DNA from 2 places in the Actinoallomurus acanthiterrae genome. Region 2 is predicted to be linked to the other one. Evidence: riboswitches for the same ligand, from Rfam matches in the RefSeq annotation. Region 2 holds a riboswitch; the other holds the start of a gene.

Region 1 (5,416 bases), 1.9 Mb from region 2:
CGGTGACCCCGTCGTTGGGCGCCGCGAGCGCCCCGTCGCAGAAGAGGACGTCGCGGGTCGAGGGCCGGGCGATGGACGCGGGCGTCCGGCTTCCGCCGGTGAAGGACAGGCGGTCCCCGGCGACCTTCCCGGTGAACGTGCCCGCATCGGTCCGGACCGTCAGCGGCGTCCCCCGGTACCGGGTCCACACCTCGTTGATGTACGCGTCGTAGTAGTCCGCCGGGAACAGCCCGGCCTCGATGCCGTGACCGGGCGCGATGACGCGCATCCGGTCCCCGGCGACCAGCCGGGCGAACTCCGGCTGCTTCGCCACCGCGGCGAAGATCTTGTCGCGGCCGCCGTCGACGAGGGTGCCGGTGGTCTGCGTGCGCGCCCCCGCGAGCCGGATGGCGAGCGGGACGCTGAACATGTCGACCATCGTGGTGTTGCAGAACATGCCGGCGTCGTTGTAGGTGAACTCGATCCAGTCGTGCAGGATCGCGTAGTTCGGGTCGGTCTTCACCCAGCCCGCCGGGTACTGCAGGGCCGGTTTGCCGTTGCCGTCGGTGACGACCTTCAGCCGCAGGTGGTCGCCGAGCGAGAAGTAGACCCGTCCGGACATCTTCGGGAGGACGACCGTGGTGTCTCCCGAGCCCTTCAGCGGGATCGCGTAGTCGGTGTTGCCGCCGGACCCGTTGTCCGACGCCGCGCAGGGCACGAACCTGCCGTCCGCCGTCACACGCCCCTGGGTCCCGGTCGCCGGGTCGACGCCGACGATGTACATGAAGATCGACCCGCTGGCGTACCGCCCCGTCCGGTTCACGACGGTCAGCGGCAGGCCACTGGCCGTCGCCGAGGTCCGCCGGGCACGGGCGGCGGGGGCGCACCCCGCGAGCGCTACGGCGCCGAGGGCGGCGCCGGACGCGAGGAACGACCTTCTGCCGATCATCCTGCTGTTCACGAATTCCCCTTCTTCGGAGACGACCGCGGTCAGGTGTCCAGCGAAGCGCCCGGGGAACCGTGGCGACAGGCGCTTAAGGCCCGCTTCAGGATCGGTTAATGATGCGATGAACGACCGCGCTCCGAGCGCGAAGCGGATCGCCGTACGGCGACGATGAGCGGAACGTCCGCCCGGCCGCGCACCTCGCCGCCGAGCCCGGTGGCCGCGCCGAGCCCTTGATCCCCTTCACGGCGCTGTATAGCGTCCCGGTCGGATCATGCTCCTTCCCCGCCAGACCCAAGGAGAGATGTGACAACCCTGCGCACCCTGTCCCTGACCGTCCTGGCCGCGGCCACCGCCGTGGTGACGATGGCCGGCCCCGCCCTCGCCTGCCCACCCGGCGGCGACGACGAGGACCAGACGACCAAGCCCGCCGTCCAGCAGGACGTGATCGCACATCAGATCCACGCCGCCCCGCTGCCGCCCTCCAGCGCCGTGAAGGGAGTACGCCTCGCGGCCACCCTCCCCGACGCCAAGGGCGCGATCTCCCTCGGCTTCCTGACGTACGGGCACCGGAAGGTGATGTACGTCTCCGGGCAGTTCGGCCTGAAGACCTATGACGTCACCGACCCGGCCGCGCCGAAGGCGCTCGGGACGCTGTCCATGCCGGGCATGTGGGAGACGGAGGACACCGAGGCCGACCCGCACCGCAAGCTCGTCTTCATGGCGCGCGACCCGCGCGCCTTCAACGGCAACACGCACACCGGCGAGTCCGGCGTCTACATCGTGAGCCTGGCCGACCCCGCCAAGCCGGTGCAGCTCGCGTACGAGAAGATCCCCGCCGGGCACACGACGAGCTGCGTCGACGGCTGCCGGTACCTCTGGACGGGCGGCCCGGCCAAGGCCGACTGGATGCCCGCCGACTGGGGCGGCCGCCCGGTCTGGGTCACCGACGTACGGGACCCGCGGCATCCGCGCACGTTCGCCCAGCCGATCGAGCTGGGCCGCAACGACGGGACCACGGACTACGTCCACGACATCCAGGTGGACGCGACCGGGGTGACGTGGGCGTCCGGGCGCGGCGGCATCCGCGGCTACTGGACCGAGGGACGGCACTGGGACCCCGTCCAGCGCACCATGCGCGTGGCCCGCGCCTGGGACCCGATCCCGTACGCGGGCGGCGGCATCAGCGAGACCGCGGCGCCGTCCAAGTTCATGCACAACTCGTTCCGGCCCGTCGGGTCGACCGCCGACGAGGCACCGGGCGGCGGCGACCTCATCTACGCCACCGAGGAGTCGTTCAACCCCGGCTGCGCCGACGACGGCCGGCTGGTGATCGCCTCGCTCCGCGGCTCGTACGGGGGCGAGGGCTGGCGGTCGACTCCGGACAAGCCCTTCCGCCTGCGTACGGTCGGTACCTGGAGCGTGGCGGGCCAGGAGGGCAGCCGGACGGACACCGACGACTGCTCGGCCCACTACTTCTCCGTGCACCACGGCGTCCTCGTGCAGTCCTTCTACTCGCAGGGCACCCGCTTCCTCGACGTGCGGGACCCGGCGCATCCGAAGCAGGTGGCCTACTTCCGGCCCGCGGACGCCATGTCGTGGGCGCCGTACTGGCATGACGGATACGTCTACGTCGCGGACAACACCCGCGGGATCGACGTCCTGCGACCCGACTTCCGCTGAGGAAGTGTCGGCCTGAGTGCCGTGTTCGTCACTTTTTCTGGGGTGGCGAGCACGGCACTCGACTTTTTCGCGACGCCGCCGCGCGACGGCCACGGATGGCTCCGCCGCACGTGAGAGCACCTTTTCGGGCGTTGCCCGGCCAGCGGGCAACAGTCGCAGCTACGCTCGGTGAGCAAGTGGTACCAGACTTTCGTTTCCGAACGCGTTGCCGTTGTTGCGAGAGTTCGGCTAGATTTCGCCGAGATCGGGCTGTGACCAACCTCCAACCAGGGGGTTGCAGGCCGACCGCCTAATCCCGATGACGCAGCCAGCGGCGCGGGAGCCGGGGACCCATCTGTCCCTCGGGGTGAATCCGTCACGCACGGTAGGGCTCCTCTCTGGTCCGAACCCGTCAGCTAACCCGGTAGGCGGCCTAAGGGGAGATATGGATTCGATAGGTCAGAAACTGCTCGAGGTCGCCAAAGGCCAGCTCGGTTACCACGAGAAAGCCGACGGTTACACGAAATTCGGTGACTGGTACGGCAAGCACGTCGACAAGGACTCCTCCTACACGGACGCTCCTTGGTGTGACATGTTCCTCGCGTGGGCTGCCAACAAGGCCGGCGTCGAAGACTGGACCGGGCAGTTCGCCTCCACTCCCGACCACGCCCAGTGGTTCAAGAAGCACCACGCCTGGGGCCACAAGGCCGAGCCCGGAGCGATCGTCTTCTTCTCCTGGTCGGGTGGCAAGAGCATCGGCGACATCGAGCACGTCGGCATCGTCGAGCGCGTCGACGGCCACACGCTGCACACGATCGAGGCCAACCACAACAACGCGCTGCTGCGCGCCACCCGGGACATCAGCCAGGTCGTCGGGTTCGGCTACCCCTCCAAGGTGAAGGTGAAGGCCGCCCCCGTAACCGCCCAGCAGACGGCGCAGACCGACCAGAAGTACGCTCCTAAGCACGCCGCTCCCACGCCCGCGGTCAAGGAGATCGGCCAGGACCCCCTGGCGCAGGTCGACACGCACACGGTCGCGTCGCACGACCCGGCGCCCGCGCCGACCTCCCTGCCGGACCAGCAGGCCGCCCTCACCGGGCTGCTCGCCGTCGTCCTGTTCGGCACGGTGGCCCTGGCCGTCGGCAAGTCGAAGGTCAAGGTGCCCGTCGCGGCGCCGAACGTCCGGGTCCGCAAGCGCGGCAAGCACCACCGCACGCCGGTCGAGCTGCCCGCCGAGGTCAGCGTGGCCGACCTGGATGCCGCCGACGCCGGCACCATGGTCATGCCCGTCCTGTCCGCCGAGGCCGCCGCGGTGGCCGAGGACAAGGAGTTCTGGGGCAAGATCTCGGAGCTGGAGGAGGACGTCGAGCTGGCGTTCTGGAACACCCTGCACGCGGCGGTGGCCCAGAACAGCTCCGAGTCCGAGTCCGTCCTCTCCTGAGCGAGCGCGTCCGAACGTCACACCGGTCCCCGTTTCCTCCCGATCCGGAGGGGCGGGGACCGTGTGCGTCTAGGCGCAAAGGACCAGCCCCCGCATCACCCAGAGTGACCATCCTCCGATCCCCCGGGCCATCTCCGCATGTTCCCGTTGGCCGCCCCGTCACTATCCGTTAATCTCCAGCGAGTCGTCACCGGCCGAGAGACGGCCGGACCGCCGAATCGCCCGTCGCGTCAGCCGACGCGCCGGGGAACCGGGGACCCACTCGCGGAGCCACGGGGCACCTTCCCGCCTTCGCATCCGGGGTGAATCCGCGCCCGTCACCGACGGTGCGCGGTAGGGCTTCTCTTCCGTCCGAACCCGTCAGCTAACCCGGTAGGCGGCCTGAGGAGAGGAGCACTGGATGGCGTCATCGCACCCCGCGGACAGCCGCGATCCCCATCATCCCGGGAAGGGCACGGCCCGCCGTACGACCGCCGTGACCGTGGCCCTCGTCGTCGCCGGGCTCGCATCGCCCGCGCTGGCGGACACCGCCCGGCCCAGTACCCGCATCGACGCGCTCCGGCAGCGCGCCGACCAGCTGAACAACCAGTTGGAGCAGCTCACCGAGCAGTACAACGGCCTCAAGGTACGGCTGGAGCAGGCCCAGCGGGCGGCCGTCGTCGCCGGCCAGACCTCCGCCCGGGCCGCGCAGGCGCTCAAGGCCATCCAGCACAAGGTCGGCCGGCTCGTCGCGATGCGCTACATGAGCGGCACCAACGACGACACGCCGACCCTCCTCGCCGCCTCCGACCCGCGCGCCGTCCTCGACCGGGCCGCGACCCTGCACTACTTCACGCAGCAGGACGACACCGAGATCCGGCAGCTGACCCACGCCATTCAGAACGCCCAGTGGACCGGCCAGGACGCCCGGGAGCGCGCCGCGCAGGCGGCCCGGCTCAGGGTCCAGCTCGCCCGGCAGCGCGCGGCCATCAAGCGCGACCTGGAGAAGGTCCGCAAGCCGCTGTTGCAGGACGCCGTCGAGCGCGCCGGCAAGGGCGAGAAGGTGCCGACCATCCCCGGCGGCCCCGGCAAGGCGGTCGGCGCCGTACGGGCCGCGCTGTCGCAGCTCGGCGTGCCGTACGTCTGGGGCGGCGCGGCGCCCGGCCGGGGGTTCGACTGCTCCGGCCTGACCATGTGGGCCTACAAGCAGGTCGGCGTCAACCTGCCGCACTACGGCGGCGACCAGTGGAACGCCGGCGTCCACGTCTCCCGGGACCAGCTCGAGCCCGGCGACCTGGTGTTCTTCTACTCCGACATCCACCACATGGGGATGTACCTCGGCGACGGGAAGTTCGTCCACGCGCCGCACACCGGCGACCACGTCCGCGTCGCGGACCTGTCGACCCGCCCGT
Region 2 (5,416 bases):
AGAAGACCGATAGCCGGGCCCACAGCGTCCGTTCCTCGGCCGAGCACAGGTCGTAGCTCCAGTCGATCAGCCCGCGCAACGACTTCTGGCGCGGACTCACGACCGGAGAGTCGCAGCGGAGGAGCCGGAAGAACTGGTCCAGCCGATCGACGATCTGCTCCACCGACAGGATCCGCAGCCGCAGCGCCGCGAACTCGATCGCGAGCGGGAGGCCGTCCAGCCGATGACAAAGCCTCGTCACCGCCGCGGCATTCTCGTCGCAGACGGCGAACTCCGGCACGACGGCCGACGCCCGCTCACCGAACAGGCGCACCGCCGCGTACCGCAGCACCGTGTCCGCCGACGCCGCATCGCTCTCCGGCACGGGAAGCGACGGCACTTCCAGGACGTGCTCCCCGTTGGCGCGGAGAAGTTGCCGGCTGGTCGCCAGGATCCGCACGTCGGTCGTCTGGCACAGGAGGTCCCCCACCAGGACCGCACACTCGTCGATCAGGTGCTCGCAGTTGTCCAGCACGAGCAGCATCCGTTTTCCGGCGAGACGCCGCGCCAACCCGGCCGGGTCCTCGACGTTCCGGAGGCCGAGTGTCTCCGCGACCATCCGTACGGGTGACTTCGGCGTCTCCGACGCGACCAGGTCGACCAGCCACACCCCGTCGGGGAACGCCCGCCGGGCGTCGGTCGCGGCGCTCAACGCCAAGCGGGTCTTGCCCACGCCGCCGACGCCGGTCAGCGTCACCAGACGGCCGGCGCCCAGGAGCCGCTTCACCTCCGCGAGTTCGCGCTCGCGGCCGATGAAACTCGTCATCTCCGTCGGCAGGTTCCCCACCGGCCGGCACGTTGCGGCTGTTCCCATTTCCTCTCCACGTCAGCAGATCACCCGATCTCCTCTGGCCGGAAAGGGCATATCCCTGATCGCCATCGATGAAATGGCCGCCGGCCTGCCGCCTGTCGTCGTTGCCGGGAGCAGGAGATCATCCGCTGCCGATCTTCCGCAGCGGCTCGACCGCCCCACCGGACATCGGGGGTGAGGGACGATCGGCAAGTTGTTATGAACATCAATCTAGAACTCTGAATTCGGTTCAGCAATAGCGAACGGCCCGCGGATTCCATCCGCGCTCAGCATGCGAGACAGACGCCGGGCCGCAACTCCCCTGCGCTCTTACGGGACCGTCGTCGGCCGAGATGTCGGGACGGCGGTCGGACTTCGGGGTCTGCGAACTCGGTTCAGCATCCATGAACCGGCTTCTGATCACAGGGTCGACGAGCGTCCCTGGGCTGCCGCTTCCGCGGTCACCTTCTTCGGTGCCGCCCGGCCATCCGGTTGCCGTGACCCTTAGCCTGGTCGGTAACGATGTCACCAGACTCACCGCCTTGGACAGCGAAATGGACATCGAGACGACCTTGGCGTGGGTGCAGGGGATCACCGCGGCGATATACCGCGATGCCGACTATCTCACCCGGCTGGACGCGGCCATCGGCGACGCCGATCATGGCGTCAACATGCAGCGCGGCTTCTCCGTCGTGCAAAGCACGCTCAATGGCAAAGAATTCGGCACGATAGGGGAAATTCTCACTAAAACCGGTACCGCGTTGGCGTCGAGCGTCGGCGGTGCGGCGGGCCCCCTGTACGGGATGGCGTTCCGCGCCATCGGCAGGCAACTCACCGAACCGAGCGTGACCGCCGAACAATTGCTCGAAGCGCTGCGGGCGGGCCTGGAAGCGGTGCAGAAACTGGGTGCCGCCCGCCCCGGGGACAAGACCATGATCGATGCCTTCGGTCCGGCGGTGGAAGCGTTCGAGAAGGCCGTGCGCGGCGGAGCCGCCCTCGGCGCGTCCGCCTCCGCCGCCGCGGACGCCGCGGAAGCGGGCATGCGCGCCACCATCCCCATGATCGCCCGCAAGGGCCGCGCCTCCTACCTCGGGCCCCGCAGCCAAGGCCACCAGGACCCCGGCGCCACCTCGACCGCACTCATCTTCCGCGCGCTCGCCGAAGCGGTGGCGCCCTGACGCGTGACTTACGCTGTTGTACGAGCCGCTCGCACGAGCGAGCGCCCGCTGAGTCCGCACCTCGCGGAGCCGGGGACCCACCAAGTCATCGGGGTGAATCGGCACATCGTGCCGTAGGGCAGCTTCCACGCCCGAACCCGTCAGCTAACCCGGTAAGCGGCATGGAAGCCGAAGGAGCACCCCTGTGTCCGCTCGACATCCCCCTCCGTCCGGGCTGAAGCGCGCGGCGCTCAAGGCCGCGATCGCCGGTATCACCATCGTCGGCGCCGCCGTGGCCACCGAGCTGTCCGTGAGTGCGGCCCCGTACTCCCGTATCCCCGCCTCCGCGGCGGCCGACCACAACCCGGTCCCGGACCTGGACACCGTGCTCAGGCACATGATCGTGCTGAAGGGTCACCTCCAGACGGCGTCCGCCACCGACGTGCTGAAGGTCGCGCTCTCGCAGGTCGGCACGACGGCGGACGCCGCCGGGGGCACGAAGTTCAACCAGTGGTTCATGTCCACCCCGGCCGCCCAGACGGGCGCCCAGCGGTACGGCGGGAAGATCAGCGACTACGCCGACGCCAGTTGGTGCGACATGTTCGTCTCCTGGGTCGGCGCGCGGGCCGGCGCGCCGGGCATCGGAGTCGACGCGTTCACGCACACCCACGCCCAGTGGTTCCAGCAACGGGGCCGGTGGGGCGCCGCCCCGAGACCCGGCGCCGTCGTCTTCTTCTCCTTCTCGGGCGACAAGACCGTCGACGGCATCGAACACGTCGGTCTCGTGGTCAAGGACGATCACGACGGGACGATCGAGACCGTCGAGGGCAACACCGACGAGGCCGTCAAGATTCGCGTCCGCCCCGTCTCCGAGGTCGTCGGGTACGGCTACCCGGACTACCTCCGGTGACCCCGTCCCGGTAGTCGGCGCGTACTCCGGGTAAGCCCCACCTCATTACCTGGTGGAGGCCGAGCGATGGGAGGACCGGAGTGCGGTGGTGGCGCCGGGCCGACGAGCGCCTGCTGCGGATGGTGACATCCGCCGGCGGCGGAGTCCTGGACGAGGTCATGCCGCGGGCCTCGCGGGCCGCGGATCAACTGCTGATCTGGTGGCTGATCGCGGCGCTGCTGGCGGCCGGTGGCGACCGGCGGTCGCGGCGGGCCGCGGGACGGGCGGTCGCGGCGATGACGGTGGCCGGAGTGGCCGCCAACGTGGCGCGCATGTGGGTCTTCGACCGGCGCCGCCCGCCGGCCTCGTCGCACCGGCGGCCGGGGCGGGTTCCCGACAGTCCCGGTTTCCCTTCGGGGCACAGCGCGGCCGCGGCGGCGTTCGGCACCACGCTGATGTGCGAGGCGCCATGGCGCGTGGGTGTTCCGGTCGCGTGCCTGGCGGCGGTGGTCGCGTACTCGCGGCTCTACACCGGCGCGCACTATCCCGGCGACGTGGCCGCCGGCGCCGCGGCGGGCGCCGCGATCGCGCTCGGGATGCGCGTTATCCGCGACACGATGGCCGAACGCCCTCTGCGGACGACCGGCTGTGGTGAGAATGGGCCATGAGCAGGATCGCGTACGGTGTAGCGCTCATCGTCCTCACCGCCGCCGCGGCATGCGGCTCCGGCGACGAGTCGAGAGCGGACGCCCGTTCACCGTCGCCGAGCCGCATCGCCGGGAGCGCCTCGGCGCCGGCGCGTACGGCCGTGTCCTGGCCGACGTACCACGGGTCGAACGACCGCTCCGGGTACGCCGCCGGCTTCCCCGCACCACGTACGCTCGCGGACGCCTGGACCGCGCGGCTCGACGGCGCGGTGTACGGGCAGCCGGTCGTCGTCGGCGGCACCGCGTACGTCGGCACGGAGAACGACACCGTCTACGCGCTCGACCTGGCGACGGGGCGGCAGGTCTGGAAGCGGCACCTGGGCACGCCCGTGCGGCAGTCGACGCTGCCCTGCGGGAACATCGACCCGCTCGGGATCACGGGGACGCCGGCGTACGACGCCACGACGCGCACCGTGTTCGTCGCGACCGAGACCACCGGCGCGCAGCACACCCTGGTGGCGCTGAACGCCGCCGACGGCGGCGTGCGGTTCACGCGCGGCCTCGACGTCGCGGCCGGCCGCGACCGTACGGCGGAACAGCAGCGCGGCGCCCTCGCGGTCGCCGGCGGCCGGGTGTACGTGCCGTTCGGCGGCCTCGCCGGCGACTGCGGGAACTACCTCGGCTACGTCGCCGCGTCCCGGACCGACGGCCACGGCCCGGTCGCCTCGTACGCCGTTCCGACCAGCCGGATGGGCGGCATCTGGGCGCCGTCCGGCCCGGCCATCGGCGCGTCCGGCGACGTCTATGTCGCCGTGGGGAACGGCGCGAGCGTCGGCGGGGCCTACGACGGCAGCGACTCGGTGCTGCGGCTGTCCCCCGACCTGTCCCGCCGCCTGTCGTACTTCGCGCCGAAGAACTGGGGCTCGGAGAACAGCGAGGACCAGGATCTCGGCTCGACGGGCCCCCTTCTGCTCCCGGGCGGGCGGGTGCTCATCGCCGGCAAGACGGGCGACATCTACCTGCTCGACGCGCGCGACCTCGGGGGGATCGGCGGCCAGCGCGCCTCCCTGCCCGGCTGCGTCGCCTTCGGCGGGATGGCCCGGTCCGGCTTCTCCGCGTTCCTGCCCTGTGAGAACGGCCTGCAGCGCGTCGATGTCTCCTCCGGTGGCGACCTGCGCCGGGTCTGGACCGCGCGAGCCGCCATCAAGGGATCGCCGGTCGTCGGCGGCGGCGCGGTGTGGACCCTCGACACCGAAGCGGGCGTGCTGCACGCCCTGTCCCAGTCCGACGGGAGCTCCATCGCCTCCCGGCGCGTCGGCACGGTGACCCGCTTCGCCTCCCCGACCCTCGCCGGGTCGCTCGTCCTCGTCCCCACGACGCAGGGGGTCACCGCCATCGGCGTCCGCTGACACGGGCCGACGGCCAAACGGCGTGCTCTGGTGCAGGGCGACTCCGGGGTCCGCTGGCCCAGGCCCGACGGACCGACCCCGCCCACTCACGCAAGCCGACGGGCCGACGGGCCGACGAAGTGCGCCGGCACCGGCCGACGGCGTCCACCAACGCGGGTCGATCGCCCCCAAGGTCCGCTGACGCGGGCCCGACGGGGTGCGCCGGCACCGGCCGAGACGTGCACCAACGCGGGTCGATCGCCCCCAAGGTCCGCTGACGCGGGCCCGACGGGGTGCGCCGGCACCGGCCGAGACGTGCACCAACGCGGGTCGACTCGCCCTCAAGGTCCGCTGACGCGGGTCCGACGGGCCGACCGCGGGCACTCACGCGGGCGACGGCGCCGGTCGGCGGGCGTGGTCAGCCCTGGCGGCGGCCGAGGAGTCGCTCGATCTCTCGGCGGTCGCGCTTGGTGGGCCGCCCGGCGCCGCGCTCGCGCCGGGCGATC

The links. Region 2 has a riboswitch for cyclic di-AMP ahead of ACYVF7_RS10095 (CHAP domain-containing protein). Riboswitches for the same ligand answer to the same signal wherever they lie in the genome.
Region 1: it holds a riboswitch for cyclic di-AMP, as region 2 does, so the genes downstream of both, ACYVF7_RS19015 (CHAP domain-containing protein) here and ACYVF7_RS10095 (CHAP domain-containing protein) in region 2, are expected to answer to the same signal.

The regions. Positions count from the first base shown of each region.
Region 1 is NZ_BAAHCO010000001.1:3,911,297-3,916,712, reverse strand. It holds gene ACYVF7_RS19025 (glycoside hydrolase family 64 protein) at 1-928, opposite strand, end outside; gene ACYVF7_RS19020 (LVIVD repeat-containing protein) at 1,229-2,605, shown strand; cyclic di-AMP (ydaO/yuaA leader) riboswitch at 2,882-3,031, shown strand; gene ACYVF7_RS19015 (CHAP domain-containing protein) at 3,030-4,025, shown strand; cyclic di-AMP (ydaO/yuaA leader) riboswitch at 4,227-4,421, shown strand; gene ACYVF7_RS19010 (C40 family peptidase) at 4,426-5,416, shown strand, end outside.
Region 2 is NZ_BAAHCO010000001.1:2,038,594-2,044,009, reverse strand. It holds gene ACYVF7_RS10105 (ATP-binding protein) at 1-805, opposite strand, end outside; gene dhaL (dihydroxyacetone kinase subunit DhaL) at 1,372-2,007, shown strand; cyclic di-AMP (ydaO/yuaA leader) riboswitch at 2,044-2,180, shown strand; gene ACYVF7_RS10095 (CHAP domain-containing protein) at 2,192-2,896, shown strand; gene ACYVF7_RS10090 (phosphatase PAP2 family protein) at 2,977-3,543, shown strand; gene ACYVF7_RS10085 (outer membrane protein assembly factor BamB family protein) at 3,540-4,931, shown strand; gene ACYVF7_RS10080 (RNA-binding S4 domain-containing protein) at 5,329-5,416, opposite strand, start outside.